Regions from separate parts of the Stutzerimonas chloritidismutans genome, predicted to be linked through region 1. Evidence: predicted binding sites of a transcription regulator. Region 1 holds the regulator's gene; each other region holds the start of a gene.
What was found. Region 1 encodes FliA, which starts transcription of late flagellar genes. Its sites were predicted from a motif close to CTAAAGTTTNNNNNNNNNNNGCCGNTAA; they were not measured.
Positions count from the first base shown of each region.

Region 1 (9,719 bases):
ACCAACCCGACGCACTTCGCCGTTGCCCTGAAATACGACGGCGACAAGGGCGGTGCGCCTCGGCTGGTGGCCAAGGGCGGCGACTTCGTCGCGCTGAAGATTCGCGAAATCGCCCAGGAGCACAAGGTGACGGTGCTGGAATCACCGGCGTTGGCGCGGGCGGTGTACTACTCGACCGAACTGGACCAGGAGATTCCTGCCGGCCTTTACCTGGCAGTGGCGCAGGTACTGGCGTACGTCTATCAGCTGCGCCAGTACCGCGCGGGCAAGGGGCGGCGGCCGGACCCCTTGAATGATGTGCCCATCCCGCCGAATCTGCGCCGCGACGACTGAGGCGCATCACGCGGCGATCGCCGGCTCGCCGCGTGACCCAGCGTTATTCGATGACGCCGCAGGCGACCCGCGCACCGCCACCGCCCAGGGGTTGCGGATGATCGGAATGATTGTCTCCGCCCTGGTGAACCATCAGCGCCAAGCCTTTGATATCGCCCAGGCTCTTCAGGCGCGGCGCCAGCACTGGCTGACTGGCTTTGCCCTCGCTGTCGACGTACAGCGCCGGCAGGTCGCCCATATGGCCGTCACCCCAGGGTTCGCCATGCTTTCCGCTGTTCTTCGGGTCCCAGTGACCGCCCGCTGCGCCAGCCAGGGTCTGCTTGCCATCGATCTCGGCCGGCTCGCAACTGCCCTTGGCGTGAACGTGAAAGCCGTGGGCGCCAGGCTGCAGGCCAGATAGCTCGGGGCGGAACACCAGCCCGTATTCGCTGTTTTCGATCTTGACGCTGCCGACCGATTCGCCGACGCCCTGGGCCGTCACGGCGTTCACCTTGACGTTCAATGTATCAGCCTGAACGGCGACCGCAGTGCAGCCGGCCAGCGCGGCGATGATCCACTGTTTCATCTGGAAGCTCCTTTGTACGAACGGCGACGGGCTGTCGCCGGTTGCTAGTGTGACTGCCAGTTGTCGGTGGCGTTCGCTGGCGCGGCGGCTCGCAGGTCTGTCTGGGGACAGACCGTGCGGCGGGCTCTGCGACGGGCCGCAGAAGTTGGACCCCTTCTTGCTATAACCCGGGCAGGACGCTTGTCGCGTCAAGAATTCGTTCTGTATCCCCGGGGGCTACGTTGGATCGCACGCAACTCATCAATATTCGCAATGGCCTGACGGGTGCGGGGCGCGGCAACCTCGGCGTGCCGCTGCTGCTGCTCGTGATGATGGGCATGATGATGCTGTCGGTGCCGCCGTTCCTGCTGGATCTGCTTTTCACCTTCAACATTGCGTTGTCGATCGTCGTGCTGCTGGTCAGCGTTTATGCGTTGCGCCCGCTGGATTTCGCAGTGTTCCCGACGATTCTGCTGGTTGCCACACTGATGCGTCTGGCGTTGAACGTGGCGTCGACGCGGGTGGTGCTGATCAACGGCCATGAAGGCGGCTCCGCTGCCGGCCATGTGATCGAGGCCTTCGGTAATGTGGTGATCGGCGGCAACTACGTCGTCGGTATCGTGGTGTTCGCGATCCTGATGATCATCAACTTCGTCGTGGTGACCAAGGGTGCCGGCCGCATCTCGGAAGTGAGTGCGCGCTTCACCCTTGATGCCATGCCCGGCAAGCAGATGGCGATCGACGCCGACCTCAACGCCGGCCTGATCGACCAGGAAGAAGCCAAGAAGCGTCGTAGTGAAGTGTCGTCGGAAGCTGATTTCTACGGCTCCATGGATGGTGCCTCGAAGTTCGTCCGTGGTGACGCCGTCGCCGGTCTGCTGATTCTCTTCATCAACCTGATCGGCGGCGTCGGTATCGGCATGGCGCAGCACGGTATGAGCTTCAGCGATGCCGGCCAGGTCTATGCACTGCTGACCATCGGTGATGGCCTGGTTGCGCAGATTCCTTCGCTGCTGCTGTCCACCGCGGCGGCCATCATGGTTACCCGCGTTACCAGTTCCGAGGACATGGGGCAGCAGGTGCAGCGGCAGATGTTCGCCTCGCCCAAGGCGCTGGCCGTTTCCGCGGCAATCATGATTGCCATGGGTCTGGTTCCCGGCATGCCGCACATGTCCTTTCTCGGCCTTGGCGCCGCGGCTGCAGCGGGTGCCTACTGGATCTGGCATCGGCAGAAGCAGGTCGTGAAGAAGGCCGAGCAGGAAGTACAGAAACAGCAGGATCTGCTCCCGGCCCAGCGTGCGGCCGAAACCAAGGAGCTGGGTTGGGACGATGTAACCCCGGTGGACATGGTGGGGCTGGAAGTTGGATACCGTCTGATTCCGCTGGTGGATCGCAACCAGGGTGGCCAGCTGCTGGCCCGAATCAAGGGCGTACGCAAAAAGCTCTCGCAGGACCTGGGTTTTCTCATGCCCTCGGTTCACATCCGTGACAACCTCGATCTGTTGCCCAACGCCTATCGCTTGACGCTGATGGGGGTGAGTCTGGCCGAGGCTGAGGTCTATCCGGATCGGGAGCTGGCGATCAACCCGGGCCAGGTGTTCGGTCCGCTCAATGGCATTACCGCCAGAGACCCGGCGTTCGGGCTGGAGGCGGTCTGGATCGAAGCGAGCCAGCGTGATCAGGCGCAGTCGCTTGGTTATACCGTGGTGGATGCCAGTACCGTGGTCGCCACCCACCTCAATCAGGTGCTGCACAAGCACGCCCACGAACTGCTTGGCCATGAGGAGGTCCAGCAGCTGTTGCAGCTGCTGGCCAAGAGCTCGCCCAAGCTGGCCGAGGAGCTGGTGCCTGGGATGGTTTCGCTGTCCACGCTGCTCAAGGTGCTGCAAGCCTTGCTGCAGGAGCAGGTGCCGGTGCGCGACATCCGGACCATCGCCGAGGCCATCGCCAATGCGGCCGCCAAGAGTCAAGATCCCGCCGCAATGGTTGCTGCGGTACGCGTCGCATTGTCTCGCGCAATCGTGCAAAACGTTGTGGGACTAGAGCCGGAGCTGCCTGTGATCACTCTGGAGCCTCGGTTGGAACAGATTTTGCTCAATAGCCTGCAGAAGGCTGGTCAAGGCTCCGAAGACGGCATTTTGCTGGAGCCGGGAATGGCCGAAAAGTTGCAAAGGTCTCTGGTAGAAGCAGCACAGCGTCAAGAAATGCTCGGCAAGCCGGCGGTACTGCTGGTAGCCGGCCCGGTACGGGCGATGCTGTCGAGATTCGCGCGTCTGGCTGTACCGAACATTCATGTTCTGGCCTACCAGGAAATACCGGACAACAAGCAGGTCACCATCGTCTCGACGGTGGGTCAGAATTAACCGAGGGTACAGGCCATGCAGGTCAAACGTTTCTTCGCCGCCGATATGCGCATCGCCATGAAAATGGTTCGCGACGAGCTGGGCGCCGATGCCGTGATCATCGGCAATCGCCGGGTGGCCGGTGGCGTCGAGCTGACCGCTGTGCTCGATTACCCCATGCAGTCCGCGCCGGCGGCCAACAAGCCCAACCCGGCGCTGGAAGCCGAATTGCGCAAGACGCAGTCGCGCCTGGCCAATGCACATGCCGAGCTGAGCGCTGCGCCGCGCGCGAAGATGCAGGATCGTCAACTGGTTGACGAGAAGCCTGCCGTCGCGGCCAGCAAGGCACAGCCCGATACGGTCGCCGAGCCTTCCCCCGCGGCCGACTCCCGTGCCATCGAAGCGATGTACTCGGAACTGCACGGTTTGCGCGAGCTGATCGAAGTGCAGCTCGGCTCGATCGCCTGGGGCCAGGAGCAGAGCCGTCGCCCGCAGCAGGCAGGCCTCTGGCGCCGTCTGCAGCGCCTGGGCCTGCCGGCCGAGCTGTCGCGTAGCCTGCTGGAAAAGGTCGCCGGCATTAACGAGTCGCGTCAGGCCTGGCGCATGGTGCTGGCGTATCTGGCGCAGGCAATCAAGGTCACCAAGAACGAGCCGCTGGAAGAGGGCGGTGTGATTGCTCTGGTCGGCCCAGCAGGCGTCGGCAAGACCACTACGCTGGCCAAGCTGGCTGCTCGCTACGTGCTGAAACACGGCGCGCAGAGCATTGCGCTGGCCAGCATGGACAATTATCGGATCGGTGCGCAGGAGCAGCTCAAGACACTGGGCCGGATCCTCGACGTGCCGGTGGTGCAGATCGATCCTAGCCAGCCGCTGAGCAAATCGCTGGCCTCGCTGGCGCGTAAGCGGATCATCCTGATCGACACCGCCGGCTTGCCGGCAAGCGATCCGACGCTGCGCATGCAGCTCGAAGCGCTGTCGGACAAGGGCGTCAAATCGAAGAATTACCTGGTGCTGGCGGCAACCAGCCAGAGCCAGGTGCTTAAGGCCGCATGGCACAACTATCGTCGTTGTGGGCTGGCCGGTTGTATCCTGACGAAGCTCGATGAGGCGGGCAGCCTTGGCGATGTACTCGGTCTCACGATCAGCCAGCATTTGCCGATAGCCTACCTCGCCGATGGTCCCCGGATTCCTGACGACCTGCATCTGCCGCGCAGCCATCAGCTGGTCAGTCGGGCGGTGAGCCTGCAGTCCGGCGAGGAGCCGAGCGAAGAAACCATGGCCGACATGTTCGCCGGGTTGTACAACGGCTCGTCACGGCGGGCTGGATGATGCTGCGACAGCGGTACTCGAATGAATCAGATGCGTGCCATGCGGACGCATCGCCGGCCGCAAGGCCCCAGCAAGATATAGGCATGTGAACATGGGTATGCATCCCGTACAGGTGATTGCGGTGACTGGCGGCAAGGGTGGCGTCGGCAAGACCAACGTGTCGGTCAATCTGGCACTGGCGCTGGCCGACCTCGGCCGGCGTGTGGTGTTGCTTGACGCCGACCTTGGCCTGGCCAACGTCGACGTGCTGCTGGGGCTTACCACCAAGCGCACCCTGGCTGACGTCATCGCTGGCGAATGTGATCTGCGCGACGTACTGATCCAGGGGCCGGGCGGCATCCGCGTAGTGCCGGCCGCATCCGGCACGCAGAGCATGGTGCAGCTGTCTTCCCTGCAGCACGCCGGGTTGATCCAGGCGTTCAGCGAGCTTGGCGACGAGCTCGACGTGCTGATCATCGACACCGCGGCTGGCATCGGCGATTCCGTGGTGAGCTTCGTGCGCGCAGCTCAGGAAGTGCTGCTGGTGGTCACCGACGAGCCCACGTCCATCACCGACGCCTATGCACTTATCAAGCTGCTGAACCGCGATTACGGCATCAGCCGCTTCCGCGTGTTGGCCAACATGGCTCACGCACCGCAGGAAGGCCGCAATTTGTTCGCCAAGCTGACCAAGGTTACCGAGCGCTTTCTCGACGTGGCGCTGCAGTATGTCGGTGCGGTTCCTTACGACGAAGCGGTGCGCAAGGCCGTGCAGAAGCAGCGCGCTGTCTATGAAGCGTACCCGCGCTCGAAATGTGCACTAGCCTTCAAGGCGATCGCGCAGAAGGTTGATACCTGGCCGCTGCCGGCGACGCCGCGGGGTCATCTCGAGTTCTTCGTAGAGCGCCTCATCAGCCCCGCTTCACCCAGCCACGAATGACAGGTGCCGGATCCGCTATGTATTACAGCAAGGCTCAGGCAAAGGATGCGCAGTACCGCCTGATCGATCAGTACGCCCCATTGGTCAAGCGAATCGCTTACCACTTGTTGGCGCGTCTGCCTGCAAGCGTGCAAGTGGACGATCTGATTCAGGCTGGAATGATCGGACTGCTGGAAGCAGCTAAGAAATACGACGCGGGCAAGGGTGCCAGCTTCGAAACCTACGCAGGTATCCGCATTCGCGGCACCATGCTGGACGAAGTCCGCAAGGGTGACTGGGCGCCGCGCTCGGTGCATCGCAATTCGCGGATGGTCAGCGAGGCGATCCGGGCGATCGAAGCGAAAACCGGGCGCGACGCTAAAGATCACGAGGTTGCGGCCGAACTTAAGCTAAGTCTCGACGAGTATTACGGCATTCTGGGCGATACGCTGGGCAGTCGCCTGTTCAGCTTCGACGATCTGCTGCAGGAAGGCGATCATGGCGAGCTCGAGGAAGACGCTGCCAGTCTCCACCCGGAGCCGTTCCGTGATCTCGAGGATGAACGTTTTCAGCAGGCGCTGGCCGACGCCATCGCCAACCTGCCCGAGCGTGAAAAGCTGGTGCTGTCGCTGTATTACGACGAAGAATTGAATTTGAAGGAAATCGGTCAGGTGCTGGGGGTCAGCGAGTCGCGTGTGAGCCAGTTGCATAGCCAGTGCGCTGCGCGCTTGCGCGCGCGCCTCGGCGAATGGCGCGCCAATTGACGATTGTTTGCGGTATGACGTGCTCGGTTTGCTGAGGCATTTTGGGACTTACGGAGGTCGACTTGGACAAGAACATGAAAATCCTCATCGTCGATGACTTCTCGACGATGAGACGAATCATCAAGAACCTCCTGCGTGATCTGGGGTTCACCAACACCGCCGAAGCGGATGACGGTACTACCGCGCTGCCGATGCTCAAGAGCGGCAGCTTCGACTTCCTGGTGACCGACTGGAACATGCCGGGAATGAGCGGCATCGATCTGCTGCGCACTGTGCGTGCCGATGAGCGCCTCAAGCACCTGCCGGTGCTGATGGTGACGGCCGAAGCGAAACGCGATCAGATCATCGAAGCCGCCCAGGCCGGGGTTAACGGCTATGTGGTCAAGCCTTTCACTGCCCAGGTGCTCAAGGAGAAGATCGAGAAGATCTTCGAGCGCGTCAACGGCTGAAGCAGCAACGCCGCGAGGGCACTATGACGCAAGCAGACCAAAGCCTGGCAGAGTTCGAAGCGACTCTGAAGGCGCATGCACCCAAGTTGATCGAAAGTCTGCAGCAGGGCCGCTTCGATGAAGCGACGCAGATGTTCAATGAGCTGAATCAGGTGCGCAACCACGGGCTTTACCTGGAAGTTGGCAAGCTCACCCGAGAGCTGCACAACGCCATCGTCAAGCTCGAGATGGACACCTGCGCCACCGGCGGCGACCCGTCGCCGATCACGGACGCGACCGATCGCCTGTCCTACGTGGTGGAGATGACCGAGAAGGCTGCCAACCGCACCATGGACCTGGTCGAAGAATCAGCGCCGCTGGTGAACTATGTGAGCTATGAGGCGCAGAGCCTGACAGCCGACTGGCAGCGCTTCATGCGTCGTGAAATGAACGCCGATCAGTTCCGCGACCTAGTCAAGCGCATCGACCAGTACTTGCAGCGCAGCATGAACGACGGCGGCCAGTTGTCGCAGAACCTCAGCGAAATAATGCTGGCTCAGGACTTCCAGGATCTGACCGGGCAGGTGATCAAGCGAGTGACCCGCCTCATCAGTGACCTCGAAAGCAACCTGCTCAATCTTGTCCTGATGGCGGGGCAGGTTGATCGCGTGGCAGGCATCCAGCATGACCGCGAGGCGATGCGCGCCGAGCAGGAAAAGAAAAAACAAGAAAAAGAGCCTTCCAAGGGTGAAGGTCCGCAGATGCATGCCGATATGCGTGAAGACGTCGTTTCCGGCCAGGACGATGTCGATGATCTGCTTTCAAGCCTGGGCTTTTAGGGGAAGTGAATATGAGCTTCGACGCCGATGAAGAAATCCTCCAGGACTTCCTGGTAGAGGCCGGCGAGATTCTCGAACTATTGTCCGAGCAACTCGTGGAGCTGGAAAGCAGCCCCGATGACATGGCGTTGCTCAATGCGATTTTTCGCGGGTTCCATACGGTCAAGGGCGGTGCCGGGTTCCTCCAGCTGCATGAGCTGGTGGAGTGCTGCCATATCGCCGAAAACGTCTTCGACATCCTGCGCAAGGGTGAGCGTCGAGTCGATTCCGAACTGATGGATGTCGTTCTGCAGGCGCTCGACGCCGTGAACGCGATGTTCAGCCAGGTCCGCGAGCGCGTCGAGCCGACGCCAGCCTCGCGTGAGTTGCTTGCGGCGCTGGCACGTCTGGCGGAGCCAGCCTCGGCTGATGAGCCAGCGCCGGCAGTCGAACCGCAGGTCGTGGCCGAATCCCGGTCCGAGGGCGCCGATAGCGAATTCGAACAGATGCTCGATGCCATTCAGCCGTCCGCCAGCGAGCCGGCTGCGGCCGAAGTAGCGACTGGCCCTGCCACCGACGAGATTACCGACGACGAATTCGAGTCGCTGCTCGACCAGCTGCATGGCAAGGGACAATTCTCTGCCGCTGCGGGTGCCTCGATGCCTGCCGAGAGCGAGTTCGTTGCTGCGCCGACTAGTGACGAAATCACCGATGACGAATTTGAAGCCTTGCTGGACCAGCTGCATGGCAAGGGCAAGTTCGAAGCGGCCCCGGCTGAACCCGCTGCGCCAGCAAGCGCTGAACCGGCAAAGGGCGGTGGTACAGCTGGTGCAGCTGATGAGATCACCGACGACGAGTTCGAAGCACTGCTCGATCAACTGCATGGCAAGGGCAAGTTCGAGCCTGCGGTCGTAGAGACCCCGGCTGAACCTGCTGCGGCTGTGCCGATCAAACCGGCGCCCAAGCCTGCCCCTGCTGCTGCTCCGGCCAAGGCCGCTCCGGCAGCTGCGGTGAGCAAGCCGGCCGCTGCTGCTCCGGCGGAAAAGCCTCCGGCCGAGGCCGAGACCACCGTGCGCGTCGATACCGCACGCCTGGACGAGATCATGAACATGGTCGGCGAGTTGGTGCTGGTGCGTAACCGTCTGGTACGCCTGGGCTCCAACAGCGGCGACGAGGCGATGGCCAAGGCCGTCTCCAACCTCGACGTGGTGACGGCCGATCTGCAGAGTGCGGTGATGAAGACCCGCATGCAGCCGATCAAGAAGGTCTTCGGTCGCTTCCCGCGCCTGGTCCGCGACCTGGCTCGCAGCCTGAAGAAAGAGATCAACCTTGAGCTCGTCGGTGAAGAAACCGACCTCGACAAGAACCTAGTCGAAGCCCTGGCCGATCCGCTGGTGCACCTGGTGCGCAACGCTGTCGACCACGGTATCGAGATGCCCGAGGAGCGCGAAGCCGCCGGCAAGCCGCGTACCGGGCGGGTAGTGCTTTCCGCCGAGCAGGAAGGCGACCACATCCTGTTGATCATCAGTGATGACGGTAAGGGTATGGATGCCAACGTCCTGCGCGCCAAGGCCGTCGAGAAAGGCATGCTGGAGAAGGATGCCGCCGACCGCCTGAGCGATCTGGAGTGTTACAACCTGATCTTCGCGCCGGGCTTTTCGACCAAGACCGAGATTTCCGACGTGTCCGGCCGCGGTGTCGGTATGGACGTGGTCAAGACCAAGATTTCCCAGCTCAACGGCACGGTGAACGTGTTCTCCACCAAGGGCCAGGGCTCGCGTGTGGTGATCAAGGTGCCGCTGACCCTGGCGATCATGCCGACCCTGATGGTCATGCTCGGCAACCAGGCCTTCGCCTTCCCGCTGGTCAACGTCAACGAGATCTTCCACCTCGACCTGTCGCGGACCAACGTCGTCGATGGCCAGGAAGTGGTGATCGTCCGCGACAAGGCGCTGCCGCTGTTCTACCTCAAGCGCTGGCTGGTCAACGATGCGGCTCAGGAAGAGCAGCGTGAAGGCCATGTAGTAATTCTCAGCGTCGGCAATCAGAGCATCGGCTTCGTCGTCGATCAGCTCGTGGGCCAGGAAGAAGTGGTCATCAAGCCGCTTGGCAAGATGCTGCAGGGTACGCCTGGCATGTCCGGTGCGACGATCACCGGCGATGGCCGCATCGCGCTGATTCTCGATGTTCCCAGCATGCTCAAGCGCTACGCACGCAGGATTTGATTCAGTCAGGCAGCGCTTACCTCGGATGGGAGCGCTGC
Region 1 covers NZ_CP086067.1:1,643,135-1,652,853, forward strand. The annotation lists gene flhB (flagellar biosynthesis protein FlhB) at 1-333, shown strand, start outside; gene sodC (superoxide dismutase family protein) at 377-898, opposite strand; gene flhA (flagellar biosynthesis protein FlhA) at 1,120-3,240, shown strand; gene flhF (flagellar biosynthesis GTPase FlhF) at 3,256-4,548, shown strand; gene fleN (flagellar synthesis regulator FleN) at 4,640-5,467, shown strand; gene fliA (RNA polymerase sigma factor FliA) at 5,485-6,210, shown strand; gene LLJ08_RS07735 (chemotaxis response regulator CheY) at 6,285-6,659, shown strand; gene LLJ08_RS07740 (protein phosphatase CheZ) at 6,683-7,477, shown strand; gene LLJ08_RS07745 (chemotaxis protein CheA) at 7,489-9,681, shown strand.

Region 2 (9,719 bases), 960 kb from region 1:
GAACGCCTCACCGAAAAGGCCGCACGCTCGCTACGCGATTACTTCGACAAACCTGAAAACACCGAACGCGCCCGCGCTATCGAAGCGCAGTTGCGGGAATTCGGTATGCATTGGGAGAGCGAACGGAAGTCCGCGGAAGGTCTGCCGCTGGCCGGGCAGACCTGGGTGCTGACCGGCACACTCGTAGCAATGAGCCGCGACGAGGGCAAGGCGCGGCTGGAGGCGTTGGGGGCCAAGGTTGCCGGTTCCGTGTCGGCCAAAACGTCCTGCGTGGTGGCGGGGCCTGGCGCGGGTTCGAAGCTTGCTAAGGCAAATGAACTGGAGGTGCCTGTGTGGAATGAAGCGGAGTTTCTTGAGTATCTAGCGATATTGGAAATTCACCTAGTCCAGTAGATGGTCAAGGATGTATAGCTCGATGAGAAAATCTATTTCAACTGATGAAATAGAACTTGGTATGCATCATTGCTGAAAGTCGAGAAGTTTTCCGGCGTTAGATTGTATCAGTGGCCTTGTTGGAGGCGCTAGTTGTTCGTGCAGTGTAAGTTGCACTGCTCTAAAATGTAGGTTTACTGTAATTCATACAGGCATCTGTAAATTTCCTTTCAAATGCGCTAAGGTATCTATGAGATATGATTACAAGTTCGCTATATTTGGATTTTTTGTGGTTTTATCGGATTCTGTTAAGTAGAGGGGGTGAAAGATGGGGGCGATAAAGGAGGTGCGACTTGATTGGGGGCTTCATTCGGCGCTCAAGCTTGTTAGCGATTACCAATTCCAGACTATGCTTGATATCGGTTCTGGCGATGGGCTGCAGAAGAAGTTCTTTGAGATGTTCGGAAAGCGGGTTTTTACAGTTGATTTGAACAAGGATGCTGATTATGTTGGGGACTTCTTGGAGATTGAATTCGATCGTGAGTTTGATGTTATTTGGTGCTCTCATGTCCTTGAGCATCAAAGAAACGTGGGTGTTTTTCTGGAGAAAATTTTCAGTTGCCTGAAAGATGATGGGATTCTGGTAATTGTTGTGCCTGTGCACCCCCGGGAGCGCCTGATAGCCGGCCACCTGACAAGTTGGAATGCCGGGTTGCTATGTTACAACTTGATTCTTGCTGGCTTTGATTGTTCTTCAGCTGCTTTTTTACAGAATTTCGAGCTTGGCTGTATTGTTAGAAAGCGTAAGGCAGATATAGATTCTGCTTATCGGCGCGCAGGGTCCGGTGCTGATATTCAGGGTTTTTATCGACTGGATCCGTTCGAAGTGTTGAAAGGTTTTTTTCCTTTTCCAGTATCTCAAGGGGCGAATGCCGAAATATTGGAGTGTGCCTGGGGCGGGACGAATTACAGATTGCCGCCACCGGTGCATGGGGGCTCATATCGAATAGTGGGCAGGTTCCTGGGGGAGGGAGGAGTGGTTGTAGAGGTCTGAGACCTATCTCTTGAGAAAAGCCCGTATGTCATGGGCTGATCCCGGAAATCAAGTCGACGGCCTCGTCTATGGCGCTCATCCAATTACTTGGGTTTGGGTTGCGAATGAACTTTACGGATGGATACCAATAGCTCTCGTTCTGATCCAACCCCCAGCGCCAATCTGGGTCTGTGGATAACAGGAGATAGGTAGGGGTGCCCAGCGCCCCGGCAAGATGTACGGTCGTATTATCGACTGTAAGCACCAGGTCGAGCGCGGAGATTTGTGCCGCCTGCAGGTCCAGACTCAGCAAGGGGTCGATTTCAGAATCGTGATAAATTTCTAGGCCGAACGTCTCCATAGCTGCTCGATCTTCTAATGTATTTCCATACTGCAAATCAATAAATTGAACGTTTTTAAGCGTTTTTATTGGGTGCATTTCAACAGGGTTTAGGGTGCGTGCATATTTGTTGGTTCCCACGCCCGTGCCGCCACGCCATGAGATACCCACGAGTAGTTTTCCTGGAAAGAGATCTTTATAGGTTTTTCTGATTCTTCTTACCTCTGAGTTAGAGGCTTGAAGGAAGCTTTCTTGTCGAGGGAATTTGCTGGCATCATTACGTAATATCTTGCACAGGCTGCCTGCCGGGATATGGTAATCTGATGTTGGCCATAGCTTTACTATTGGCTTTCCTGTCTTGGAGATTGACTGTGCGATGAAGTTTACCTCTGGCCAGCTTCGGCTAAATAGCGGTACTAGTCGTGCGTTACATTCCCAGGCAATGTGTGGAGTCAATTTGCAGAGGTCTGGCAGTGTGCTGGCAAACATTATCTGATCGCCTATGCCTTGCTCAGTCCAGACAAGCAGTCTCTTCCCTTCGAGTGGCTCACCGTTCCATTCGGGGATATTGAAGTTCTGGATCTGGTTCTCGATGGATTTTGCCCAGCGCCATTCCCAGTGTTCCCAGCCTTTCTGGAGATTTCCAGTTTTCAGCATTAGGTGTGCGAGGCTGTGGTGTGTGTCTATATCTTCAGGGTTGTTTTTCAGTACTTCATAATAATGCGCGATGGCTTGGTTATACTGGCCTAGCTTATTGTGGCTTTGGGCCATTGCATAATGGCCATCTCGTGAATCTGGAAAGCTTTCCAGTACAATTTGGCAGCAGGCGAGGCTTTCGTGAAAGCGGTTCTGGCAGTAATAGATATGTGCCAATATCAGTAACAGTCCGTCTTGGGGTATTGCTTGGAGGGCAGCAGTCTCAAGTGCGGCAGTGATCAGCTCTTCCGCTTCGTTGAAGTATTCCTGTCGAATCAGTGACAGTGCCAGCAACTGACAGCGATGCTGGTTGGGGTGTTGTGAGTGCCAAGTGCGGATTCGCACCAGTTCGTTTTGGAGAATGTCAGCTCGCTGCGCCATGAGAGGGAAGATGAGTGCATCCACTTCATCGCTCTGAGGGAATGCCAAGGCGCGCTGGCAATGTTGCACAGCTTCCTGTTCCCGGCCTTGTCGTTGCAATAGGCAGGCTGCGCGTGCATGGGCAACCGCTGGCTCGGGCATGAGTCGCGTGAGTGCCAGGTAGCCCCGTATCTGCGCATCGAGATTATCTGTTTGCTCGGCCTTTATAAGTGCCTGAATGGTTCGTTGTATCTGCTTGTCGTTCCGGTGAGCCATCTGGGATTCCTGGGCACTAGGAAAATGAGACGTACCATGCAGGAGGTTGAGGGGCTGGCGCAAGCGGCCCGCAAGGTCGGGCATGCTGCACGGTTTATGAGACGACCTCCCTGGTGCCCGCCTGATGCTTCAGGTGTAGGAGGGGCCTTGGCCGCGATAGGGCGGCAACGATTTTTTCGCGGCCAAGGCCCCCCTACAACAGATGTGGGACAGGGTTAAAGTTTACTGCTGAACGATCGAAAACCTTTGCGAGCGGGCTCGTTGGGTCGGGGCCGCCGGTGTCGTACAAGGTATTGGCAGGATGCGCAAATTATTTTCCATCTGCCTCTAAAGCTCCCCGGAACGACGCCGATAAGCTAATCGAATGCGAACTCGATGGGTGCCTGGGCACAGCCGGCCCGGAGTCGCACGCTCAGGCAAACCAAAGTAACCAGCGCCCTTGGAGGCTCATCATGGCTCTTACCGTCAATACCAACATCCCGTCGCTGAATACCCAGCGCAACATCAACAACACGTCCAACTCCCTGAACACCTCCATGCAGCGCCTGTCCACCGGTAGCCGGATCAACAGTGCCAAGGACGATGCCGCGGGCCTGCAGATTTCCAACCGTCTGACCAACCAGATCAGCGGCCTGAACGTGGCGACCCGCAACGCCAACGACGGTATCTCGCTGTCGCAAACTGCGGAAGGTGCCCTGCAGCAATCCACCAACATCCTGCAGCGTATTCGTGACCTGGCAATCCAGTCGGCCAACGGCTCCAACAGCGATGCGGACCGCGCTGCACTGCAGAAGGAAGTGTCTGCTCAGCAGGCCGAGCTGACCCGTATTGCCGAAACCACCACCTTCGGTGGCCGCAAGCTGCTGGATGGTTCGTTTGGTACTTCTAGCTTCCAAGTCGGTTCCAACGCCTACGAAACCATTGATGTCAGCCTGAAGAGCGCTGCTTCCAACAAGATTGGCGCTTTCCAATTGAATAGCGGCGCTAGCAGTGTTACAGCATCGCTTTCGGCTGAGGTCGCTACTGCTGCTACTACTGGGGGATCAGGAACTGCTGTTCCCGCTGCTCCCGCCGCTGCATTTACGGCGCAGACGCTCAATGTAGTAGGCGGCGGTCAAGAAAAAGAAATCGAGATCGAAACCACCGATAGCGCCAAGACCATCGCAGCCAAGTTCGATGGGGCTATCCCCGGCATGACAGCGACTGCTCGCACCGTGTTCACGGCCGAGGTGGATCTCGACACCTCCACTGCCCTGAATTTCGATCTGACAGTGGGCGATGAGACGGTTTCCCTTGTAGGGGTGACCTCGACTGCCGATCTGGCTGACCAGATCAACTCGAATGCCTCGAAGCTGGGTGTGACGGCAAACCTGGACAAAGACGGTGTGCTGACCATCACGTCCAGTACTGGGGAGAATGTTGGATTTGGCGCGGTGAAAGCTCAGGATGGTGTCGCCAACGCTGCCGATGGTGAGATCAAGGTCAAGGTCCAGGGCTCCGATGGGGAGCTTGGTTCTGAGGAGGAACTTGCAGCCGCTGGTGGTACCGTAGTGGGCTACGTTCAGGTCAACTCGCCTACGTCCTATGCGGTGACTGGTACTACTACCGAGCTGTTCTCGGCTGGAAAATCCGAGCTGTCAAATATTGGTAATGTCGATATTTCGACCGCCGCTGGCGCTCAGCAGGCCCTGGCTGTTGTCGACAGTGCCTTGGCTGCTATCGACGCCCAGCGCGCCGACCTCGGTGCGGTGCAGAACCGCTTTGACAACACCATCAACAACCTGCAGAACATCTCGGAAAATGCTTCGGCCGCTCGCAGCCGGATCATGGATACCGACTACGCTGCGGAGACCGCGAACCTGTCGAAGAACCAGGTGCTGCAACAGGCTGGTACCGCCATCCTGGCCCAGGCCAAGCAGCTGCCACAGTCTGTACTGTCGCTGCTCCAGTAAGGCAAAAGCCGTCTGGCTAACAGGGGGAGGGAGTTTAGGCTCCTTCCTCCTTTTTGCGTTGTGAGGTATTAGATATGGAAACGGTAAATCTCACTTCTTTATCGCAGCCAAATACATTTAGGCGCGAGATGCCGTCGCTGAGCCCTAACGCTTCCGGTGAAACTGCGCCGACTGGTGGTGCTAAGGCTAAGGAGCAATCGGTTTCCGCTTCTGAGAGTGCAACCTCGGCAGTGGAGAAGTTCAAGACCATCGTGTATGACCTGCAGCGCAATCTTGATTTCAGCGTGGATGATTCTAGCGGGCAGGTTGTTGTGAAGGTCATGGATGGCGAGTCAGGCAAGCTGATACGCCAGATACCATCCGAGGATCTTTTGCGACTTTCCGAGCGGCTTGAGGACATGCGTAGCTTGCTGTTCAAGGCTGAAGCCTAAGGCACGATTATTGGATGGACTTCCTGAATCGCCAGCTCAGCCTGGCCTTCAGGCAAATTTTTGACGAGGTGGCATATGGCGGGTATCACAGGCATCGGATCCGGTATGGATATCGATGCGATGGTTAAGGCCATTTCATCAGCCGAGCAGGCGCCGAAGGAAGGTCAGCTGAAGCGTCTGGAAGCCAAGACGACTACCCAGCTGACCTCGCTAGGGCAGCTGAAAGGTGCGATCAGCAATTTCCAAACGGCGTTGTCCACCCTCAACAGTCCCTCTTCATTCCTGGCGCGTAAGGCGTCCTCTTCTGAAAGCAATGTGGCAACCGCGACGGCCAGCCAAAGCGCTGTGGCGGGAAGCTATAAGCTGGAAGTCGAAAAACTGGCAAGTAGCAGCAAGGTCGCCTTGGCTGCGATACCTGCTGATGAAGAAACCAAGCTGAACGCGGGCACCTTGAGTATCAAGGTGGGCGGCTCGACCGCACTCGATATCACAGTCGACTCGACTAATAACACGTTGGCGGGCATTCGTGATGCCATAAACAAGGCAGGCGCAAGCGCGGGCGTCAGTGCAACCATCATCACCGACGACCAAGGCTCCCGTCTCGTGTTGAGCAGCAGCAAGACGGGTGATGGCAACGACATTTCCGTCGTGGGGGCGGATGCCGACCCAGCAGAAGGCAACGTTTCGCTCGGAGCATTAACGTATAGCGCCCCCCCTAATTTAGCTGACTACTCTGGAGAAACAGACCCGGCGTATATCGAGGCCAAGGCCACGTATGACGCCCAGATTGCTGACCCGAGCTCGGCCAAGACGCTTGCTGTTGCACAGAGTGCGAAGTTCACAATCGACGGCCTTTCTGTTACCCGAGAGAGCAATAGTGTCGATGATGTGGTCAGTGGCGTCAGTTTTGAGCTCAAGTCTGAGGGTAGCAGTAGCGTGACGATTACTCGCGACGAGGCCGGCGTGCAGGGCAACGTCAAAAAGTTCGTTGATGCTTACAACACCTTAATGAGCCTTATAAATACCGAGACCAAGGTCACCACGGTTACTGAAACCGATGCGCCGGTGACCGGGGCTTTGGTGGGTGATAGCTCTGTTCGTTCGCTGATCAACACCATTCGATCAGAGCTGGTGTCGCCTCAGGGGGAGGGAGCGATACGAGCCTTGGCTGACATGGGCATCACTACCAAGAAAGACGGCACTCTTGAAATGGATGCGGCCAAGGTAAGCAAGGCGATTACTTCGAATTTTGAAGAAGTCGCCGCCTACTTTACTGGGGACAATGGATTAGCGAGCCGCTTAGGTGCTCGGCTGAAGCCCTATACTGATGCTGGCGGAATATTGGAGTCCAGAACGGATGCATTGCAGGGGACTATTGATAAGGTCGACACGCAGAAAGCGGAATTAACAAAGCGGATTGCGGCGCTGGAAGAGCGCTTATATAAGCAGTTCAATGCGATGGATACCCTGGTGGCCCAGCTTACTCGCACAAGCGATAGCCTCACGCAGCTTTTTGACAGCATGCCTGGGTTTGTTACGCAGAAAGATTGATCGGATGGCTGCCAAGGCTTTGCTTTAAGTGTTGGAAAAAGCTGCTAAAGCTCTTTGATTGTTTGTCGATAACTTGAACAGTATCGCTAAACGCTTGGAGCCCACCATGAACGCAATGTCCGCAATGAAGCAGTATCAACGTGTTGGGGTGCAGACTCAGGTTGCTGAGGCTAGTCCCCATCGCTTGATACAGATGCTCATGCAGGGCGGCCTAGACCGCATATATCAGGCCAGGGGTGCCATTCAATTTGGCCGGCTGGCCGAAAAGGGCGAGCTTATCGGCAAGAGTATCTCCATCGTTGGTGGCTTGCGCGAGGCCCTTGATCATGAAGTGGGCGGCGAGATTTCAGCGAATCTTGACCGGCTCTATGAATACATGATCAGGCGGCTGACGGAAGCTAACCGCAACAATGATGCCGATGCGCTTACAGAGGTCGCGGCTTTGCTTCAGGAAGTCAAGGCCGGCTGGGATGGCATTGAGCAGTACGCGTAACATCTAATAGGGTCTTCGGGTCACCCAGGCCAAGGTATTTTTATGACGCTTATCGGCTCCCTCAAGGTGCTTCAGGTCGAGCTCCGTGACGCGCTGTCACGCCGTGATTGGGGTGCAGTCAGCGAGCTTGATCCTCGCTGCCGTGCACTTGTAGCAGAGATAGTTGCGATGGAGTCTTGGGGCGATTCTGAGCTCCGCGATCAGGTTGGTGCGTTGTCTAGTTTGTATGCGGATCTACAACAGGTAGCGAGAGCAGAGCGTGAGCGAATTGCTGGTGAGTTGGCTCAGCTCAATCAGTCGAGGCGGGCGGATCAAGCGTACAAAACACTCGGCTGAAAGCAGCTCAGTGGCGGAAAGTCTCTGGAGACTTTCCGCCTTGCGCCTTGTAATCCTCACCGGTACTCGCACAGATAGGCGGTTTCAACCGTCACCTTCAGCTGAAACTTGCTGTTCGCTGGTACGGTGAACTGGCTGCCGCTGGCGAAGGTTTCCCAGGCGTCGCTACCCGGCAGTTTCACGTCCAGGCTGCCGGCAACTACGTGCATGACTTCCAGTTGGGCGGTGCCGAACTCGTATTCACCTGGCGCCATGACGCCGATCGTGGCCGGGCCTTCAGTCATGTCGAAGGCGATGGATTTGACGGTGCCATCGAAGTACTCATTGACCTTGAACATTTGGATTCCTTTGCAGGGTCGGGAAAAGGGTCGCCAGTATGCCCAAGCGCCAGGCCTGGCGTCACCTGGCAGAAGTGCTAGCTGCGAAAAATGAAGTAGACCGCTCCGACCATGCAAAGCCCTGCCCATAGATAGTCCAGCTTCAATGGCTGCTGCATGTACAGCACGCTGAAGGGCACGAACACCATCAGCGTGATCACCTCCTGCATGATCTTTAGCTGGCCTATCGACAGCTCGGTATAGCCGATGCGGTTAGCCGGCACCATCAGCATGTATTCGAAGAAGGCGATGCCCCAGCTGATCAGTGCGGCGATCAGCCAGGGTTTGCCGTTCAGGCTCTTCAGGTGGCCGTACCAGGCGAAGGTCATGAAGAGGTTGGAGCAGCAGAGTAGGGCGGCGGTTTGCAACCAGACAGGCATGATGGGTGTGGGCTCGAAATGGCGACGCACTAGCGTATTTGCACCTGCGGTCGCCTGCAATGGCGCATCTGGTGTCTTTGCTTTGGCCGGATTATTATCGCGCCCGTTTTTTCACTGAGTGGCAGTTTATGGATTGTCGCCCTGGTTGCGGTGCATGCTGTATCGCGCCCTCCATTAGCTCCTCGATACCTGGCATGCCTCATGGCAAGCGCGCTGGGGAGCGCTGTATTCAATTAAGCGCTGACTTTCTCTGTTTGCTGTTCGGCGATCCGCGGCGGCCGGTTGTCTGCTCGGCTTTTTCGGCGGACCCTGTTTGCTGTGGTGAAACTAGGGGGGATGCGATTCGATTGTTGGGTTGGCTGGAGCAAGCGACTGCGTAGGCAAGTCTGTGCTTGTTAAGTCCAAGATTGCGTATTCAACTGCTCGTCGGGCTATGAGTTGCTGGTTGCGCCGGTATGTCTGCTGAGAGCTGATCAATGACGTCAGGCCGGAAGATCGCTGATTGCGCTCGATGGCCATCGCTTACCTGTGTCAACCTTTAGTGAATCGAATGGAAGGGATAAATATTCAGTCGGCCCAGGGGGAATAAAAAAGGCTGCCCAAGGGCAGCCTTATTTTGCGCTGGTTGTCGCTTAGCGCGGCAGGTCGCGCTTGGTGTGGCCGGTATACAGCTGCCGCGGGCGGCCGATCTTCTGGCCGGAGGCGATCATTTCCTTCCAGTGGGAAATCCAGCCAACAGTACGCGCCAAGGCAAAGATGACGGTGAACATGCTGGTCGGAATGCCGATAGCCTTGAGAATGATGCCCGAGTAGAAGTCCACGTTCGGATACAGGTTGCGCTCGGCGAAGTAAGGATCGTTGAGAGCAATCTCTTCCAGCTTCATGGCCAGATCCAGCTGCGGATCGTTGATGCCCAGCTCGCCCAGCACCTCGTCGCAGGTCTGCTTCATGACCTTTGCGCGCGGGTCGAAGTTCTTGTAGACGCGATGCCCGAAGCCCATCAGCTTGAACGGATCGTTCTTGTCCTTGGCCTTCGCCAGGAATTTCTCGACGTTCGATACGTCGCCGATCTCGTCCAGCATGGTGAGTACGGCTTCGTTCGCGCCGCCGTGTGCCGGTCCC
Region 2 covers NZ_CP086067.1:2,601,087-2,610,805, reverse strand. The annotation lists gene ligA (NAD-dependent DNA ligase LigA) at 1-393, shown strand, start outside; gene LLJ08_RS12010 (class I SAM-dependent methyltransferase) at 701-1,426, shown strand; gene LLJ08_RS12005 (tetratricopeptide repeat protein) at 1,455-3,077, opposite strand; gene LLJ08_RS12000 (flagellin) at 3,530-5,029, shown strand; gene LLJ08_RS11995 (flagellar protein FlaG) at 5,104-5,460, shown strand; gene fliD (flagellar filament capping protein FliD) at 5,566-7,011, shown strand; gene fliS (flagellar export chaperone FliS) at 7,118-7,504, shown strand; gene fliT (flagellar protein FliT) at 7,547-7,840, shown strand; gene ppnP (pyrimidine/purine nucleoside phosphorylase) at 7,897-8,178, opposite strand; gene LLJ08_RS11970 (DMT family protein) at 8,256-8,597, opposite strand; gene LLJ08_RS11965 (YkgJ family cysteine cluster protein) at 8,726-8,977, shown strand; gene gltA (citrate synthase) at 9,230-9,719, opposite strand, start outside.
Region 2: the regulator FliA is predicted to act here: its motif matches at 3,405-3,432, upstream of LLJ08_RS12000 (flagellin).

Region 3 (9,719 bases), 1.3 Mb from region 1:
TGTTTCGCGCTGTTGCGGTGAAACGCGGGCATGAAAAAGCCGGCCACCGGGGCCGGCTCCTTTGCTTCGTCATCGAGCTCAGGGCAGGGTGAACAGGACCTTGACCGAGTCATTGACGGCCGCGCTGTCGACGTAGCCGATGGCATCGGCTTCGGCCGCGACCCTGGCTACTACTGCGGCGTCATCGGCGACGCTCGGCAGCGGCTGGCCCTTGCCGGTGAAGATCAGGCCCGACCAATAGGACTTGAGCTGCGACTCGTTCTTGCTGGTCACGCCGGCATAGAAGGCTTCCTTGGCCGGGTTCCAGCCCGCCTGGTCGACGCCCTTCAAGGACTTGTCCTTGCCCAGGAAGATGTTGGCGACCTCGGACTGTGACGGTGCCTTGGCTGCGCCGGGATTGACGATCACGGCAACCTCGGCCTGAGCCAGGGAAACCATGCCGAGCAGCGCGGCGGAACAGAGGATGCGAATGGATGCTTTCATCGGGACGCTCCTCAGAATACGAAATCGACGCCGACGGAAACGATGTCACCGTCGTAGTTGCGGGCCGGAGTGCCGGCTACACCGGTTCGCTCGAAGGCTTCGTTCTCGTAGAGCTCTTGAGCATTACGAGTGAACACGCCGTCGTAGCCATTCTTGGTGTCTACGCGCTTGTACTCGCCCTTGACCACCACGGTCGGCGCGGCCTGGTAGTTCAGGCCCAGGGTCCAGGAGCTCTGACGGCCACCGTTGTCGTCCAGCTGTGCGTAGGTGACATGCGGCAGGAAATCGCCGAAACGACGGCCGCCCATCAGGTAGAAGGAGTCGATCGCTTCCATGTCATCATTCTCGATCATGCGCGAGGTCCACTCGTTGCTGCTTACCCAGGTGCCGTTGTCGTACTGGTAGCCGATCGAGGTGAACTTGCCTTTCTCTTTGTCCAGATCCAGCAGCGAGCGCTGCTGAGCCACTCCGACGCCGGGACCGATAGGCGCAGGCAGAACACTAATCACATTGCCAATGATATCGGTGGTGATATCCGCCTCGACATAACCGATGCGCAGCATGCCGAAATCGTTGGTGGCCAGGCTGACGCTGGCGCCGAACAGGTTGCCGTAGTCGATATCGAACTGCTCGTCGTAGGCGTAGTAGTCGCGGTTCTTTGCTTGGCCGCCGGCAACCTGGAAGGTTACCGAGCCGTACGACAGCGGTACGGTGTAGACCGCATCGACGCCTTCGTAGTTGGTTACCTGAACCTGGCTGTAGACCTCATCGGGCAGGCGCAGCCAGGGATAGCTGTAGCCGACGTCGAGGCTTTCAGAATACATGTAGACCGGGCTGCGCAGGCGGCCGGCGCGGAGCATCAGCTGATCGTTGGCCTGCAGTGACAGGTAGGCCCATTCCAGGTTGGCTTTCCACTCGTCCTGTTGCGCCTTGGCCGTGCCCTGGACGGTCACGCCGAGGGTGTCGGTGATGCCGTAGCTCAGCTGGGCACCGAACTTGGACAGCTGATCGCCGCGCCAGGAATCGTTGGTCTGACCCTGGACGCCATAGCTGCGACCGTCATCTTCGCCGCCGAGATGGGTGAAACCGACGGTACCGAAACCGTTGAAGCGATGTTCACCCTGTTCCAAGGCAAAGGCAGGGGTGGCGGCCAGGCAGACAGCTGCCAGACCGGCGACACGAAGTGCAGTCATTGGATGCTCCAAAAAATCGTTAAACACGGAATTGGCTCGTAGCCGCGCGCAGGTGGTCTCCGGTACTCACCAGTTGTTCGCCAAGGCGGGCGGTGGCTTCGGCGCCGTTTGCGGTTGCTTGTGCGTCCTGCTGCAACACTTGGGTTTCTTGTCTGATGGAACTCGACAGGCCGATCTGCTCCTGTGTGAACTGGGCGATGCCGGCGTTGAGTTCGTCGATCTGGTTGACCGTGCCGGCGATGGCTTCCAGCAGCTGTGTGGCCTCGATGGAGCGCTCGATGCTGGCGCGGGATTTCTCGCCGTTGCTGGTCATCACGTTGAGCACGGTGTTGGCGCTGTTCTGTAGGCGCTGGATGATCTGCTGGATCTCGGCGGTGGAGGCGGCGGTCTTCTGCGCCAGATTGCGCACCTCATCGGCAACCACCGCGAAGCCGCGGCCCTGCTCGCCGGCGCGGGCGGCCTCGATGGCGGCGTTCAGGGCCAGCAGGTTGGTCTGTTCGGCGATGCTGCGGATCACCGTCAGCACCGAGCCGACTTCCTGGGTTTCTTCCTCCAGCTGTTCCATGGCCTTGACCGCGCCCATCACGCTGTCGCCCAGATCGCTGATGCCGGTCGAAAGACTGCCGACGTGCTCGCGGGCCGTGGCCGCCTGCCGCGCCGCGGAATTGGCCTCGTCGGACGCCTGCCGTGAACGTTGCGCGACCTCCTGGATGCTGCCGGTCATGGTGACGATGTCGCGGCTGATCGAATCGGTGTGGTGCTGCTGCGACTTGGCGTTCTCTTCCGAACCCTGGGTGAGCTTGTACAGCTCTTTGGAGACCTGGCCCAGCGGGTTGGCGGCCTCGATTATCTGGCGGATGGTGCGCTGCAGCTTGTCGAGAAAGCTGTTGAACAGCTCGATCATGGCGCCGATCTCGTCGTTGGACTCGACATTGACGCGCTGGGTCAGGTCGCCGTCGCCACGGGCGATCGACTGCAACGAGGCGATCACGCCGCGGATGTTGACCATCACGCTGCGAATCACCAGCCAGGCGCCGAGGCTGACCAGCACCACCAGCACCAGGCTGAGAATGATGCCCAGACGGGTGGTCGCCGCATTGGCTTCGCGGGTCTGCACCAGGGTTTGCTGGAAGCTGTCGTAGGCCTGCGCGCGGAAATCGCTGCCCAGCTTCTGCGCCTGCGCCAGGTCACTGGCCATGCGGTCCAGACTGGGGCGCAGGTCGTCGAACGAGGCGCTGCCGTCGATCAGCTTGGTCGAGGCCGCGAGCGCATTGTCGGCATAGTCGCGTACCGCCTTGCGCCAGTCGCTAAGCGCCTGATGCTGCTGGCGCTGATCGCTCAGCAGAGCCGCCAGGGATTGCTGCTGCGTATCGATCTGCTGCAGCACCTCCCGGGCCTCGTCGAGCACGCCGGGCTCGCCCGCAGCCACTGCATTGTTCAGCAGCGCCGGTACTCGGGAGAACTGGAAGATTACCGCGTCGGCCTTCTCCAGCGTCGGGTAGCTGCGAGTCTCCAGCAGGACCAGGCGCGAGTCGGTCGCCGAGAGCTGCAACGAGGTGTAGGCCACATACAGCACGAGCCCGATCAGAGCGACGGCGGGTACCAGCGACAGCTTGGCGGTCAGCGACAGGTTCTTCAGCATGCATCGAACTCCAGTGCAGGGGCTACGGGTACTACGAAGAGCACGTTGATGGCCAAATGCCAGTTTCTTGAGCGATTGTGACCGAAAACCGCATTCGGGTCACGTTATCGGTTGTAACAGGGTTAACTTGAGGACCGCTGGGCGGATTCCAGGCATAAAAAAACCGCCCCGAAGGGCGGTTCCTGTGCAGCGCTGACGCGGATTACAGGCCGTTCTTGGCCTTGAACTCGCGACGACGGCGGTGCAGTACCGGCTCGGTGTAGCCGTTGGGCTGCTTGGTGCCTTCGAGGACCAGCTCCAGGGCAGCCTGGAAGGCCACGCTGTTGTCGAAGTCCGGTGCCATCGGGCGGTACAGCGGGTCGCCCTGGTTCTGACGGTCAACCACCGGCGCCATGCGCTTGAGGCTCTCGACCACCTGATCCTTGGTCACCACGCCATGGCGCATCCAGTTGGCCACGTGCTGGCTGGAGATGCGCAGAGTGGCGCGGTCTTCCATCAGCGCAATGTCGTTGATGTCCGGTACCTTGGAACAGCCGACGCCCTGCTCGACCCAGCGCACCATATAGCCGAGGATGCCCTGCGAGTTGTTGTCCAACTCGTTGCGCTTCTCCTCGTCGCTCCAGTTGGTGTCTTGCGCCAACGGGATGGTGAGGATGTCGTCGATGGACGCCTTCTCGCGCTTGGCCAGTTCCACCTGACGTGCCTGCACGTCGATCTTGTGGTAGTGCATGGCGTGCAGGGTGGCAGCGGTCGGCGACGGTACCCACGCGGTGTTGGCGCCGGCCATGGGGTGGCCGACCTTCTGCTCGAGCATCGCAGCCATCAGGTCAGGCATGGCCCACATGCCCTTGCCGATCTGCGCCTTGCCCTGCAGGCCGCAGGCCAGACCCACGTCTACGTTGTTGTTCTCGTACGCGCTGATCCACTTCTCGGCCTTCATGGCCGCCTTGCGCACCATCGGGCCGGCTTCCATGGAGGTGTGGATTTCGTCACCGGTGCGGTCGAGGAAGCCGGTGTTGATGAACACCACGCGCTCGCGCGCTTCCTTGATGCAGGCCTTGAGGTTGATCGTGGTACGACGCTCCTCGTCCATGATGCCGACCTTCAGGGTGTTGCGCGGCAGACCGAGGACGTCCTCGACGCGGCCGAACAGCTCGGTGGCGAAAGCCACTTCTTCCGGGCCGTGCATCTTCGGCTTGACGATGTACATCGAGCCGGTGCGGGTGTTCTTGCGGCTGGTGTTGCCGTTGAGGTTGTGCACCGCGATCAGGCTGGTGAACAGACCGTCCAGGATGCCTTCCGGCACCTCGTTGCCTTCCTTGTCGAGGATGGCATCGTTGGTCATCAGGTGACCGACGTTACGGATGAACAGCAGGGAGCGGCCATGCAGGGTCAGCTCGCCGTTGCCGTCGGCCTTGGTGTAGACGCGGTCCGGGTTCATCGCGCGGGTGATGCGCTTGCCGCCCTTTTCCAGCTCCTCGACCAGGTCGCCCTTCATCAGGCCGAGCCAGTTGCGGTAGACGATGGTCTTGTCGTCGGCGTCGACGGCGGCGATGGAGTCTTCGCAGTCCATGATGGTGGTCAGCGCCGATTCCATCAGGATGTCTTTCACGCCGGCCGCGTCGGTCTGGCCGATCGGGCTGGCCGGGTCGATCTGGATCTCGAAGTGAATGCCGTTGTTCTTCAGCAGCACGGCGATCGGTGCGCTGGCTTCGCCCTGGAAGCCCTGCAGCTGGGCCGGGTTCTTCAGGCCGGTGGTGCTGCCGTCCTTGAGCGAAACGACCAGCTTGCCGCCTTCGATGCGGTAGCCGGTGGAGTCGACGTGCGAGCCGCTTTCCAGCGGTGCGGCTTCATTGAGGAAGTTGCGCGCGTAGGCGATGACCTTGTTGCCGCGGATCTCGTTGTAGCCCGGGCCCTTGCTGGCGCCGTCTTCTTCAGAGATCGCGTCGGTGCCGTACAGGGCGTCGTACAGCGAGCCCCAGCGGGCGTTGGCGGCGTTCAGGGCGAAGCGCGCGTTCATGATCGGCACCACCAGCTGCGGGCCGGCCATGCGGGCGATTTCTTCGTCGACATTCTCGGTGGTGGCCTGGAAGTCTTCGGCTTCCGGCAGCAGGTAGCCGATTTCCTGCAGGAAGCTCTTGTACGCCACGGCGTCGTGGGCCTGACCGGCGCGAGCCTGGTGCCAGGCATCGATCTGCGCCTGCAGCTCGTCGCGCTTGGCCAGCAGCGCGCGGTTCTTCGGCGCCAGGTCGTGGATGACGCTGTCGGCGCCAGCCCAGAAGGCGGCGGCATCGACGCCGGTACCGGGAATCGCTTCGTTGTTCACGAAGTCGTACAGGACTTTGGCGACCTGCAGGCCACCGACTTGAACGCGCTCAGTCATTACTCGCCTCACTTGGTTCTTCTAATTCGACGGACAGTTCGTTTCTTGTAGTCCGAGTCGCCGGATACTACATGAAGCGCCGGGGAAAATCAGTCCGCCAAAAGCGCCGGTAGTTTCGGCCTTGCGACGCCGGGCGAGGGCGCCGCAGACTGTCGTCGGGGCGGCTGCCTGCTATACCTAATGGGCCGTCGCTACCGCGTGAGCGAATTCCCAGCACAGGAGCCGTCCATGGATCACCTCGTTCTTACCGTCATCGCCGAAGATCAGCCAGGTCTGGTCGAACGACTGGCCAAGTGCATCGCCGATCACGGCGGCAACTGGCTGGAGAGCCGGATGTCGCGCATGGCCGGACAGTTCGCCGGCATCCTGCGCGTGGCCGTGCCGCAGCAGGCGCATGCCGAGCTGACCGCCGCATTGCAGGGGCTTGAGGCGCAGGGCATTCGCGTCCTGCTGGCGCACAGCGGCACGGAGCCAGCGGCGAGCTGGCAGGAAATTCAGCTGGAGCTGGTCGGCAACGACCGCCCAGGCATCGTCCGCGACATCACCCGTCTGCTCGCCGAGCATGGAGTGAATCTGGAAAGCCTGGATACCGAGGTGCTGCCGGCGCCGATGAGCAGCGAGCTGCTATTCCGTGCCGAGGTGCGCCTGGCCGTGCCGAGCGAACTGTCGCTGGAAGTGCTGCAGCAGCGCCTGGAAACCCTGGCCGACGACTTGATGGTCGAACTCAAGCTGCAGCCGACAGAGAAATCCTAGTCGTTCGCCGGCATTTTCAGCCGGCGCTTTTGCGCATGATGCGCCAGGCGTCCAGGCTGTACACCGCAAGCCCGGCCCAGATGCAGAAGAAGGCCAATTGTCGATCGACCGGGAACGGCTCGCCGAACAACTGCACGGCGAGGATCAGCAGCAGCGTCGGCGTCAGGTACTGCAAAAAGCCCAGCGTCGAATACGGCAGGTGGCGCGCGGCGGCGTTGAAGCCGAGCAGCGGGATCAGCGTCACCGGGCCTGCGGCCATCAGCCAGAACGCGTCGCTGCTGGTCCAGAATGCCGGCTCGGTGCTGGTGCCGCTGCTGAACCAGAACAGCCAGACCAGCGCTACCGGCAGCAACATCCAGGTTTCCACCACCAGCCCAGGCAACGCGGCAACCGGTGCCAGCTTGCGTAGCAGACCGTAGCTGCCGAAGCTCAGCGCCAGCACGATGGAAATCCACGGGAATTCGCCGAGCATCAACAGCTGCAGGCTGACACCGACGGTGGCCATCGCCACCGCCAGCCACTGCAGCGGGCGCAGCCGCTCGCGCAGCACGATCATGCCGAGCAGCACGTTGACCAGCGGATTGATGTAGTAGCCCAGGCTGGCTTCGACCATCCGGTCGTGGTTCACCGCCCAGACGTAGATCAGCCAGTTGGCGGCGATCAGCACACTGGAGATGCCGAGCACGCCAAGCCGTCGCGGATGTGCCAGCAGTTCGCGCCACCAGCCGGGGTGGCGCCAGACCAGCAGCACCAGCGAACCGAACACCGCCGACCAGATCACCCGCTGGGTAACGATCTCCAGCGCGCCGTACTGCTCAAGTGCCTTGAAGTAGAGCGGGAACATGCCCCAGATGCTGAACGTGGCCAGCCCCAGCAGATAACCCTTGCGCAGATTGGCGGTGGCCATGACGTCCTTCGACGAGCAGCGGAGAGCCGGCCATTTTGCGCCTTTGTCCGGAGGAGAGAAAGATTAGGCGGCTAACGTAAAGCCACGGCGCGACCAGCTGCACCGATCCGGCGGATGAGGGAACGCGCGAAGGCTCGCTCCGTCTCATCTGCATCGCCAATCGAAACGGCGTCGCACTCAGGCGACGTGCGTACGGAGGTCGCAATGCGCTTGCAGAATCAGGTGGCTCTGGTCACCGGAAGTACTCACGGCATCGGCCTCGGCATCGCCGTGCGCCTGGCCGAGGAGGGGGCCGACGTGGTCATCAACGGTCGCGAGGAAGATGACGAGGCCCGTGCGAGCCTTGAGCAAGTACGCGCCGTGGGGCGGCGGGTCTGCTTCATCGCCGCGGACGTCAGCCGGGTCAAGCAATGCCAGCGGCTGGTGCGCGAGAGCATCGAGCGCATGGGCCGCCTGGATATCCTGGTGAACAACGCCGGGGTGCAGGCGCACGCCGCATTTCTCGACGCCGAGGAGGGCGACTACGACCGGGTACTCGACGTCAACCTGCGCGGGCCGTTCTTCCTCGCCCAGGCCTTCGCCCGCTATTTACGCGAGCAGGGCCGTGGCGGGCGGATCATCAACAACAGTTCGGTGCACGAGGAATTGCCGCACCCCAACTTCACCGCCTACTGTGCGAGCAAGGGCGGACTGAAGATGCTCATGCGCAACATCGCCATCGAACTCGCGCCGCTGGGCATCACGGTGAACAACGTGGCGCCGGGCGCAGTGGAAACGCCGATCAATCGCGAGCTGATGAACCAGCCGGAGAAGCTCGCCAGCCTGCTGCAGAACATCCCCGCCGGACGCCTCGGCAGGCCACGCGATGTGGCTGGGGTCGTCGCCTTTCTGGCTTCTCCGGATGCCGACTACATCACCGGGACTACCCTGGTGGTCGATGGCGGTCTGTTATGGAATTACAGCGAACAATGACCAGTAGCCAGTCGTACCAGCCGTTCAGCCATGACGTCAGCGCCATCTCGCTGGCCGATACCCTAAGCCCCGCCGATCGCTATCAGGAACTGTTCGTCGCGGTGCAGATGCAGCGCATCTTTCCCGACAGCAAGACCTTCGTCGACTGCGCGCCGCGGCGCCATCCCGAAGTCATCCTCGAGGCTTACCGCGCCCACTGCAATGAGCCCGGCTTCGATCTCGGCGCCTTCGTCCACGAGCACTTCAGCCTTTACGAGATGCCGGTCAGGGAATTCGTCGCCAACCCCGACGACAGCCTGGCCGAACACATCGACCGGCTCTGGCCGGTGCTCACCCGGCAGCCGCAGGACCATCCGGAGCATTCCTCGCTGCTGCCGCTGCCGCACCCGTATGTGGTGCCGGGTGGGCGCTTCACCGAGCTGTATTACTGGGATTCCTACTTCACCATGCTCGGCCTGGACGAGAGCGGCCACTGCGAGCTGCTGCGCTCGATGGCGGACAACTTCGCCTACTTAATCGACACCTACGGCCACGTGCCCAATGGCAACCGCACCTATTATCTGGGCCGCTCGCAGCCGCCGGTGTTCGCCCTGATGACCGAGCTGTTCGAGGAAACCGGCGTGCACCGCGCCAGCGATTACCTGCCGCAGCTGCACAAGGAATATGCCTTCTGGATGGAGGGTGCCGATGCACTGCGCCCCGGTGAGCGGCACCGGCGCTGCGTCTGCCTGGCCGACGGCGTGGTGCTCAACCGTTACTGGGACGAGCGCGATACGCCGCGCGAGGAGTCCTATCGCGAAGATGTCGAGACCGCCCGCGCCAGTTGCCGGCCGCGGCACGAGGTCTACCGTGACCTGCGCGCCGGTGCCGAGTCGGGTTGGGACTTCAGTTCGCGCTGGCTCGACGATGCCCACCGGCTGGCGACCATCCGCACCACCAGCATCCTGCCCATCGACCTCAACGCGCTGCTCTACAAGCTCGAGCGGCAGATCGCCGAGTTGTCGGCGGTGAAGGGCCAGCAGGCCTGCGCCGAAACCTTCGCCCGGCGCGCTGAGAATCGCCTGGCGGCGATCGACCACTACCTGTGGAATCCGCGCGCCGGCGCCTACTTCGACTATGACTGGCGGCGCGGCCGGCAGCGCGACAACCTTACCGCCGCGACCCTGGCACCGCTGTTCGTGCGCATGGCCAGTGCCGAGCAGGCGGCAGCGGTCGCGGCAACCGTGCGCGCCCGCCTGCTGGCCCCAGGTGGGCTGGCCACCACCGAGATCAGCGGCAGCGGCGAGCAATGGGATCGGCCCAACGGCTGGGCGCCGCTGCAGTGGATCGCCATTCGCGGCCTGCAGCACTACGGCCATGACGCGCTGGCGCTGGACATCGAGGAGC
Region 3 covers NZ_CP086067.1:386,122-395,840, forward strand. The annotation lists gene LLJ08_RS01790 (phosphate ABC transporter substrate-binding protein) at 79-483, opposite strand; gene LLJ08_RS01795 (porin) at 495-1,676, opposite strand; gene LLJ08_RS01800 (methyl-accepting chemotaxis protein) at 1,696-3,318, opposite strand; gene LLJ08_RS01805 (malate synthase G) at 3,521-5,701, opposite strand; gene LLJ08_RS01810 (glycine cleavage system transcriptional repressor) at 5,930-6,454, shown strand; gene rarD (EamA family transporter RarD) at 6,471-7,361, opposite strand; gene LLJ08_RS01820 (SDR family NAD(P)-dependent oxidoreductase) at 7,566-8,333, shown strand; gene treF (alpha,alpha-trehalase TreF) at 8,330-9,719, shown strand, end outside.
Region 3: the regulator FliA is predicted to act here: its motif matches at 3,423-3,450, upstream of LLJ08_RS01800 (methyl-accepting chemotaxis protein).